2 regions of the Micromonospora sp. NPDC047756 genome follow, and region 2 is predicted to be linked to the other one. Evidence: riboswitches for the same ligand, from Rfam matches in the RefSeq annotation. Region 2 holds a riboswitch; the other holds the start of a gene.
What was found. Region 2 has a riboswitch for thiamine pyrophosphate ahead of ACZ6NZ_RS29700 (ECF transporter S component). Riboswitches for the same ligand answer to the same signal wherever they lie in the genome.
Positions count from the first base shown of each region.

Region 1: another riboswitch for thiamine pyrophosphate. It lies ahead of thiE (thiamine phosphate synthase); the one in region 2 lies ahead of ACZ6NZ_RS29700 (ECF transporter S component).

Region 1 covers NZ_JBVJGQ010000004.1:221,719-226,656, forward strand. Annotated here, with positions in the region: gene ACZ6NZ_RS14150 (thiazole synthase) at 1-729, opposite strand, end outside; gene thiS (sulfur carrier protein ThiS) at 726-926, opposite strand; gene thiO (glycine oxidase ThiO) at 917-2,083, opposite strand; gene thiE (thiamine phosphate synthase) at 2,077-2,703, opposite strand; TPP riboswitch at 2,698-2,807, opposite strand; gene ACZ6NZ_RS14170 (ThuA domain-containing protein) at 3,120-4,938, shown strand, end outside.
Region 2 covers NZ_JBVJGQ010000010.1:67,578-72,515, forward strand. Annotated here, with positions in the region: gene ACZ6NZ_RS29690 (energy-coupling factor transporter transmembrane component T family protein) at 1-781, opposite strand, end outside; gene ACZ6NZ_RS29695 (ABC transporter ATP-binding protein) at 778-2,208, opposite strand; gene ACZ6NZ_RS29700 (ECF transporter S component) at 2,329-2,922, opposite strand; TPP riboswitch at 2,997-3,101, opposite strand; gene ACZ6NZ_RS29705 (alpha/beta fold hydrolase) at 3,209-4,039, shown strand; gene ACZ6NZ_RS29710 (sugar isomerase domain-containing protein) at 4,091-4,840, shown strand.

The DNA.
Region 1 (4,938 bases), on a different contig from region 2:
ACGCTCGATCCGGCCGGCCTGGGCCGCCAGCCGGCCCGCCTCGACGGCGTACCGCATCGCGGTGGCCATCGCCACCGGGTCGGCCGCCCGGGTGACGGCGCTCGCCAGCAGCACCCCGTCACAACCCAGCTCCATGGCCAGCGCCGCGTCGGACGCGGTGCCGATGCCGGCGTCGAGGATCACCGGCACGTCCACACCCTGCCGGATGAGTCGAATGTGGTGCGGGTTGCCGACGCCGAGCCCCGAGCCGATCGGGGAGCCGGCCGGCATCACCGCGGCGCAGCCCACGTCGGCGAGGCGACGGGCGAGCACCGGGTCGTCGCTGGTGTACGGCAGCACTGTGAAACCGTCGGCGACCAACTCCTCGGCGGCGCGGAGCAGCTCCACCCCGTCGGGCAGGAGCGTCCGCTCGTCACCGATCACCTCCAGCTTGACCCAGTCGGTGTCGAACGCGTCCCGGGCCAACCGGGCCACCTTCACCGCCTCGGTCGCGGTGTGGCAGCCGGCGGTGTTCGGCAACAGGCGTACGCCGCTCCGGTCCAGCAGCTCCAGCAGCCCACCCGCGGAGCCCGGTGCCGTGCCCACCCGGCGCAACGCCACTGTGACCAGCTCGGTGCCGGACGCCCGGATCGCCTGCTCCAGCACGTGCAGGTTCGCGGCACCGCCGGTGCCGAGGATCAGCCGTGAGGTGAAGGTCTCCCCACCCAGCTCGAACGGCACGCCGCTCACCCGCCCTGCGCCGCGGTCAGCACCTCGACCCGGTCACCGTCGCGCAGTGTCCGGGCCGGCCAGCCGGCCCGGGGCACCACCTCGCCGTTGACCGCGACCGCTACCCCGCGTGGGTGCGCCACGATGTCGCGGACCAGGTCCGCCACCGACGCGCCGGCGGCGACGCTGCGCCCGGCCCCGTTCACCGTCAACTCCACAGGTCCCCCTCCACACTCGTTTCAGGTCCGACCGACGCGGCCGCCGGGGCACCGCCGAAGCGGTCGGCCCGGAAGGGCGCGAGCATCGGGTCGGGTACGCCGCCGAGCACCAGGTCGGCGATCAGGTCGGCGGTGATCGGGGTGAGCACGATGCCGTGCCGGTGGTGCCCGGTGGCGGCCAGGACGTCCGGTCGATCGGGCAGCGGCCCGAGGATCGGCGCGTTGTCCGGGGTGCCCGGGCGCAGCCCGGCGACCGCCTCGACCAGGTCGTACTCGGCCAGCTCGGGCAGCAGGTCGACCCCGGCGCGCAGCAGCCGTTGCACAGCACCGGCGGTGACAGTGGTGTCCGATCGCTCCTCGACCGTCGCGCCGAGCACGACCTCACCGTCGGCGCGGGGCACCAGGTAGACGTGCTCGCCGTCGGCGTACCCCCGGATCACGTGCCGGAAGCCCGGCGCGACGCCGTCGGGCGCGCGGAGCCGGAGGATCTGACCTTTCACCGGCCGCACGGGCAGGCCGGTGAGCGCGGTGGCACCGCAGCCGGCGGCGACCACGGTGACCGCGGCCTCCACATCGGACAGCGAGCGGACCGGCTGCGGCACGAGCACCGCGCCGGCCCGCTGCGCGGCCGTGCGCAGCGCCGGCACCAGCAGCCGGGGGTCGACCTGATGGTCGGTGGGCGCGAGCGCGCCGCCGCGTACCCGTGGCGCGAGCGCCGGTTCGCTGTCCCGCAGCTGGCTGGGGCGCAGCGGCGTCACGGGCAGGCCCAACCCCTGCTGGTACGCCCACAGCCGGCGCGCCTCGGCCAGGTCGTCGCCGGTGAGCCCGACCATCAGGGTGCCCTCGGTGCGGTAGCCGATCCCGACCCCGGTCGTCTCGGTCAACTCGGCGGCGAACGCCGGCCAGCGGGCGGCGGATGCCAACAGCAACCCGGTCAGTTGCCGCTCACCGAAGTACGCCTCGGCGACCGGGGAGAGCATGCCGGCGGCCACCGCCGACGCCCCCGAGCCGGGTGCCGGATCGTGCACCACCACCCGCAGCCCGCGCGCGGCGCAACGCCAGGCGACGGCCAGCCCGATCGGCCCCGCCCCCACCACTACCACGTCCGGCCGGACCCGGTCGCTCGACGGCGGTGACGGGGACCGGCCGGTCAGCACGTCAGGGCCTCGATCAGCTCGGCGGTCGCCCGTGCCGGATCGGCGGCGGCGGAGACGGCACCGACCACCGCCACCCCGTACGCCCCGGCGGCCCGCAGCGCCGGCACCCGGGCCGCGGTCACTCCGCCGATCGCGATCACCGGGACGTCGACGGCATCGACCACGGCGCGTACTCCGGCGGGCCCGATGGGGTCCGGCAGGCCGGTCTTGGTGCTGGTGGCGTGACACGGACCGACGCCCAGGTAACTGGCGCCCGCCGCGACGGCCTCGGCCGCCGGGCCCGGCGCGCGAGCGGTCGCGCCCAGCACACCGGTCGGGCCGAGCACCCGGCGGGCGGCGGCGACCGGCAGGTCGTCGGCACCGACGTGCCCACCTGCCGCACCGACCGCCAGCGCCACGTGCAACCGGTCGTTGACCAGGCAGGTCGCCCGGTACGGCGCGCAGAGCGCCACCACCCGCGCGGTCAGGTCGTACGCCTCGCGGTCGGTGGCGGAATCCTCGACCCGGACCTGCACCACCAGGTCGTCGTGGGCCACGGTGAGGGCGGCGCGGACCACGGCGAGTGGGTCGCGACCGGGTCTGGTGTCGGTGATGAGATGCAATCGCCCCAGGGACGGCACGGCAACTCTCCTCCCTGCGCCGGCATTATCCGGATCAGGTTCGACGGTCGGGGGCTGTCAGCCCCCCTCTCAGCCCGGTACACCGGGCTCCCGTGGGTTACTTGCGTGTCACCGTACGACAGATCCGTCGGCCTGCCAAGGCGCGGGGTCGGCGGGGCCGGCCGGGCCGGCGGCGTCAAAACGACCGAGATCCAATGGGGCACTTCATACAGTCCTGTTCGGAATGTCGCCCCCCGTTGCAGAACCGTTACCCGTCCGCATCTTGCCCGACATCGAGCCAGCCGAATTAATTTGTTCAGCGATTCGACAAAATGTCGGTGGGGGCACCCTGGCACGGTGCGACCACCGGCTCCATCAGGGACGGCCTTCGGCGAGCCGACTCCCGCGAGCTCTGTCACTACGACACAGGAGGCGGCGTGTCCCGTTCTCGTCGTGCCCGCGTACCCATCACCGCAACCCTGATCTCCCTGGCCATGGCCTCGACCACCCTGTTCGGCGCGCCCGCGCAGGCGGCCGCCCAGGTTCCCCCACGGGATGCGCAAGCCGCAGCCCCGGTCAGCCAGGTGGTGCCGAAGGCGCCAAAGGCCGCGGCCGATCCCTTCTCCGTCCTGATCTTCTCCAAGACCGCCGGCTTCCGGCACGACTCGATCCCCACCGGCATCGCGGCCATCCAGCAGCTCGGCGCTGCCAACGGATTCACCGTGGACAACTCCGAGGACGGCGCAGCATTCAACGACGCCAACCTGGCGAAGTACAAGGCGGTGATCTGGCTCTCCACCACCGGTGACGTGCTCAACGCCGACCAGCAGGCGGCGTTCGAGCGCTACGTGAAGGCCGGCGGCGGCTACGTCGGCATCCACGCCGCGTCGGACACCGAGTACAGCTGGGCCTGGTACGGCGACCTGGTCGGCGCGTACTTCGCCAACCACCCGCAGAACCAGACGGCCACCGTCAAGGTGGAGGACCACGCCCACCCGTCCACGGCCGGGTTGCCGGACCGGTGGTCCCGGTTCGACGAGTGGTACAACTACCAGAGCAACCCTCGGCCGGACGTGCACGTGCTGGCCAGCCTGGACGAGAAGAGCTACACCCCCGGCGCCGGCGCCATGGGTGCGGACCACCCGGTCGCCTGGTGTCAGGACTACGACGGTGGCCGCTCCTGGTACACCGGCCTCGGGCACACCCGGGAGTCGTACGCCGAGCCCGAGTTCCTGTCCCACCTGCTCGGCGGCATCCGTACCGCGGCCGGCGTCGAGAACGCCGACTGCGGCGCCTCGAAGACCTCGAACTTCGAGAAGGTCACGCTGGACAGCAACACCAGCAACCCGATGGAGCTGGACATCGCCCCCGACGGGCGGGTCTTCTACATCGAGCGTGACGGTCGCGTGCAGATCGTGAAGCCGGACACCGGCAACACCGTCACCGCCGTCGACCTGGACGTCTTCACCGGCAACGAGGACGGTCTCATCGGCATCCGGCTCGACCCGGACTTCGCCACGAACAACTGGGTGTACCTGTACTACGCCCCGAACGACGGGGTCACCCGCAACCTGCTGTCCCGCTTCACGGTCACCGGCGACACCATCAGCCTGGCCAGCGAGAAGCAGGTGCTCCGGGTCGACACCCAGCGCAACACCTGTTGCCACGCCGGCGGCAGCATGGCCTTCGACAGCGACGGCAACCTCTACCTGGCCACCGGTGACAACACCAACCCGTTCGAGTCGAACTCGTACACGCCGATCGACGAGCGGGCGGGCCGCCAGGACTACGACGCGCAGCGCACCTCCGGGAACACCAACGACCTGCGCGGCAAGGTGATCCGGATCCACCCCGAGGACGACGGGACGTACACCGTTCCGGCCGGCAACCTCTTCGCGGCGGGCACCGAGAAGACCCGTCCCGAGATCTACGCGATGGGCTTCCGCAACCCGTTCCGGATCGGCACCGACCCGAAGACCAACACGCTGTACGTGGCGGACTACGGGCCGGACGCCAACTCCGACAACCCGAACCGCGGCCCCCGCGGTCTGGTCGAGTGGAACATCGTCACGCCGGGCAACTACGGCTGGCCGTACTGCACGGGCACGAACGAGGCGTACAACGACTACCCGTTCCCGTCCGGTCCGAGTGGCCCGAAGTTCGACTGCGCCGCACCGGTCAACAACTCGCCGAACAACACCGGCCTGACCAACCTCCCGCCGGTGGTCCCGGCGACCGTCGACTACGGGTACGCCG
Region 2 (4,938 bases):
AGGTGCCCAGGACGACGCTCGTGGTCAGGGCGGCCGCGGCGAGTACGGCAGCTCCGGCGATGAGGAGGACATCGGCGCGGGTGAAGTGCTGCTGGCGGGCGACGGTACGGGGTGTGCCGGCGTCGAAGCCGCGCGCGTCCATCGCCACCGCCAGTCGGGTGCCGCGGCGGATGGCCCCGACCAGCAGCGCGAACGCGGTGGAGGCGAAGAGTCGCAGCTTCGCCACCGGGTTGCGTCCCGCGTCGACGCCCCGGGCGCGTCGCGCCATGCTGATCATCTGCCACTCCTGACCGAGCAGCGGCACCAGCCGGAACGCGGCCAGCGCACCGATGGCGAACCGGGCCGGCGCCTTCGCGTTCTGGATCAACGCGTCGGCCAGGTCGGTGGGGTCGGTGGTCGCGAAGACGATCACACCGGGCAGGGCGACCGCGAACACCCGCAGCACCAGGCCGAGCGCGGTGAGCAGGACGCCGGTGCTCACCAGCACCGGTCCCACGTCCAGCAGGACCCGGCCGGACCGGTCGGCGGCGAACAGTACCAGGGTGACCAGGATGCCGATGGCGCTGAGCAGCAGCGGCAGGGCCCGCCGGGCCAGCACCCGGTAGCGGATGCCGAACAGCGGCAGGACGGCCAGTTCGAGGGCGATGGCGATCGCCGGGGCCACCGGGTCCAGGGTCGCCAGCAGGGTGAACGAGAAGAGCAGTGCGGCGGCGACCTTCGCCACCGGGTTGCGGCGGGCCAGCGGCGCATTCGGCGCGGCGACCGGCTCGATGCTGATCATCGGTGGTCGTCCGGGGTTCGGTGCAGGGTGACGCTGCGGTCGGCGAGCGCGCTGACGAAGTCCGCGTCGTGGGTGACGGTGACCACGGCGTGCCCGGCGTCGCGCAGGTCGGCGAAGAGGTCTACCAGCTCCCGCCAGGTTCGCCGGTCCTGACCGAAGGTGGGTTCGTCGCAGATCAGCAGGCGTGGCGCGGTGGCGAGGGCGGTCGCCACGCTCAGCCGCCGCGCCTCACCACCCGAGAGGGTGTACGGGTTGGCGGCGGCGAGTCGGGCCAGCCGTAGCCGTTCCAGCAGCCCGGCCACGGTCTCCTTGACCGCGGCCTCGGGTTGACCGGTGCGGCGCGGGCCCAGCGCTAGCTCGTCGAAGACGGTGCTGGTGACGAACTGGTGCTCCGGGTCCTGGAAGACCGACCCGATGCGTCGGGCCAGCGCGGGTGCCCGCCACCGGTGCGGGGGAGTGCGGTGGTCCGCGCCGGCCAACTCGGCGGTCGCGGTGACCTGCCCGATGCCCGGCCGGAGCAGACCGCCGAGCAGCAACGCCAGCGTGGACTTGCCGGCACCGTTGGGTCCGCGTACGGCGAGTGCCTCACCGGCGCGTACCGCCAGGTCGGTAAGGCCCAGCCGGGGCGGCAGGCCGAGCCGGTCGGCGGTGAGCAACAGCTCCCCGGGCCCGGCGGTGACCGGTCGGGGCGCGATGGGGTGACCGGGCACCCAGACCCCCTCGGCGGCCAGGGCGGCGCCGTGGGCGGCGAAGACCGCCTCGGGCGGGCCGTCCGCGCGGACGCCGCCACCCGGTTCCAGGACGACCACCCGGTCGACAAGTGGCAGTGCCTCGGCGACCCGGTGCTCGACCAGGATCAGCGTGGTGTCGGCGTCCAGCGCGCCGGCCACCGCGTGCCGGACCAGCTCGGCCCCGGCCGGGTCGAGGTTGGCCGTCGGCTCGTCGAGCAGCAGCAGAGCGGGGCGCAGGGCCAGCGCGCCGGCCAGCGCGAGGCGTTGCTGCTCGCCGCCGGAGAGCGCGGCGGTGTGGCGGTCCCGGGAGTACGGGAAGCCGACCCGGTGCAGCGCCTCGTCGACCCGGGGCCAGATCTCGTCGGCCGGTACGCCCCGGTTCTCCAGCCCGAACGCGACGTCGTCGCCGCAGCGCGCCATCACCAGTTGGGTCTCCGGGTCCTGGAAGACGAGGCCGACCCGCTCCCGCCCCTTGCGGGGGTCGAGCCCGTCGATCTCGACGGTGCCCTCCTGCTCGCCCGAGTCCTCCGGCAGCAGCCCCGCCAATGCGCTGAGCAAGGTGCTCTTGCCGGCCCCGGACGGCCCGAGAAGCAGAACTCGCTCCCCAGCCTCAATCCGCAGGTCAACTCCCCGCACGGCCCAGGCGCGCCGCCCAGCGTGCCGCCACCCGAACCCCCGCAGCAGTACCCCGCCCACCAAACCACCCCCTCCAGCCGCGCGCCCCCGCTCCACCCTGCACGGTCGATCATGAGGTTGACGGTGGATGTGGAGATCCGTCCGCCCGTCAACCTCATGATCGACGCGAGGTGGTGGGGGTCAGATCAGGGCTCGGTTGCGGCCGGCCGGGAAGCGGTCCAGGACGCCGGTGTTGGCCAGGGCCTGGGTGAGCAGCCAGCCGCCCAGGCCGGCGATCACCGTGGCGCTGACGATGGTGAGCAGCGCGTACGGGATGCGGTAGTCGGTCAGCGCGTAGTCGACGTTCCAGACGAAGAAGTCGAACAGCGCCGCGCTGAGGCCGGTCAGGGCGCCCGCGAACACCGCGGTCGGCAGGCGGAACGACCGGTACCGGAAGGCGGCGAACGCCAGCTCGGCACCGATGCCCTGCACGATGCCCTGCGGAATGACCGTGCCGGCCCACTGGCTGCCCAGCAGCGCGGACAGGACCGCGGCCACGGTCTCGCAGTAGAGCGCGGCGCCGGGCTTGCGGATGACCAGCCCACCGATCACCGCCGGCATCAGCCAGACGCCGTAGAGCAGCGTCTGCGCCGGCGGGAAGAAGGCGAACGCGCCCTCGGTGGCGCTCCAGACCAGGCCCCAGGCCCAGAAGATGACGCCGAAGGCGACCGCGATCACCGAGGCGACCACGATGTCGATGGTGCGCCAACGGTGTGTGTCGGTGGTGGATGTCATGTGGTGCTCCCAGTTCGTGAGTGCGAACCAGGAGAAGACGCACGCCGCGTCCGGTGGCACCGGACTGCGGCGCGGCTGGAGGTCGACCGAACTCCCTGCGCTGGCATTACCCAGATCAGGTTCGAGGGTCTGCGGGCGTGCCCGCACTCTCAGCGCTGTGCGCTCCCCTGTCGGATATGAAGTTGTCTCGCTGACGCTAACACCGACCAGGGGCGCGGGCCCAGCAGGGCATCCGCCTGACCTGCGGGAGCGAGTGGCCGACCGCCGGCTGGGTACGCTTCCGATCATGCGGGTTGACGCGCGAGGCTTCACGTTCGAGGTGACCGTCGGTGGTCCGACGGACGGCGTACCCGTCCTGCTGCTGCACGGTTTCCCGCAGCACAGCGGCGAGTGGGACGACGTGGTGCCGACGCTGCACGAGGGCGGACTGCGCACGTACGCGCTGGACCAGCGCGGTTACTCGCCCGGCGCGCGGCCCACGGTGGTGGCCGACTACCGGATCCCCGAACTCGTCACCGACGTGGTGGCGGTGCTCGACGCGCTCGGTCTGGACGCCGTGCACCTGGTCGGCCACGACTGGGGCGCGATCGTGGCCTGGGCGGTTGCCGCCCGGCACCCCGAGCGGGTCCACACGCTGACCGCCGTGTCCGTACCGCATCCGGCGGCCATGGCGCACGCCCTGAGCAGCGACGCCCAACAGAAGGCCCGCTCGTCGTACATCACCCTGTTCCGCAAGCCCGACAAGGCGGAGAAGGTCCTGCTGGCGTGGCACGCCACCGCGCTGCGCAAGCTGCTCGGCGGGGTGGGCGACACGTCCCGGGTGAACCGGTACGCCGACCCGATGCGTGAGCCGGGTGCGCTGACGGCCGCGCTGAACTGGTACCGGGCGATGTCCCGCGCCGACCTGGCCGGCGTCGGCCCGGTCGCGGTGCCCACCACGTACGTCTGGAGTGACCGGGACGTCGCCATCGGCCGGACCGCCGCCGAGGCGTGCGCGCCCAACGTCACCGGCGACTACCGCTTCGTGCAGCTGCCCGGGGTGAGTCACTGGATCCCGGACGCCGCGCCGGCCCCGCTCGCCGAGGCGATCCTGGCCCGAGCCGGCGGGACGGCCTGAGCAGTGGACAGCAACGGGCTGGCTGGCCCGCGATCGAACGACGGAGGACGTATGACGGTGAGTGCCGAGGACTACCTGGCCGTGGTGACCGAGACGATCGGCCGGGTGGCCGACACCCAGCGGGAGGCGGTGGGGCGGGCCGCCGACCTGATCGCCGAGGCCGTCCGCGCCGACGGCGTGGTGCACGCGTTCGGCACCGGGCACTCGGAGGCCCTCGCCATGGAGATCGCCGGACGGGCGGGCGGTCTGGTGCCGACCAACCGGATCGCGCTCCGCGACCTGGTGCTGCTCGGCGGTGAACCGGCCGACCGGCTGGGCCCACTGCTGGAACGGGACCCGGCCGTCGCGCACCGCCTCTACGAGCTGGCCCCGGTGCGCCCCACCGATGTCTTCGTGCTCGCCTCGAACTCCGGGGTCAACGGCGCGATGGTGGAGTTCGCCACGCTGGTGAAGGAGCACGGGCACGGGTTGGTGGCCATCACCTCGGCGCGGCACTCCGGCCAGATGGCCTCCCGGCACCCGTCCGGGCGCAAGCTGAGCGAGATCGCCGACGTGGTGCTCGACAACGGCGCGCCGTACGGCGACGCGACGCTGCCCCTGCCCGGTGGTGGCGCGGTCGGCGCGGTCTCCTCGATCACCGCGGCGCTGCTGGCGCAGCAGGTGACAGTGGAGGTGGTGGCGCGGTTGCTGGCGGCGGGGGAGCGGCCCCCGGTCTACCTGTCGGCGAACATCCCCGACGGCGACGCGCACAACAACGAGTTGGAAGCGCGGTACGCGGGCCGGATCCGGCGCGGGTCCTGACGCCGCCGGCGGCCGACATGCGTCGCCGAGATGAACGCCAGGTGTCGTGAACCTGTTTCGCGCTCGGCCGGGTGGGGCATTGGCGTTGCTGCCGGCGG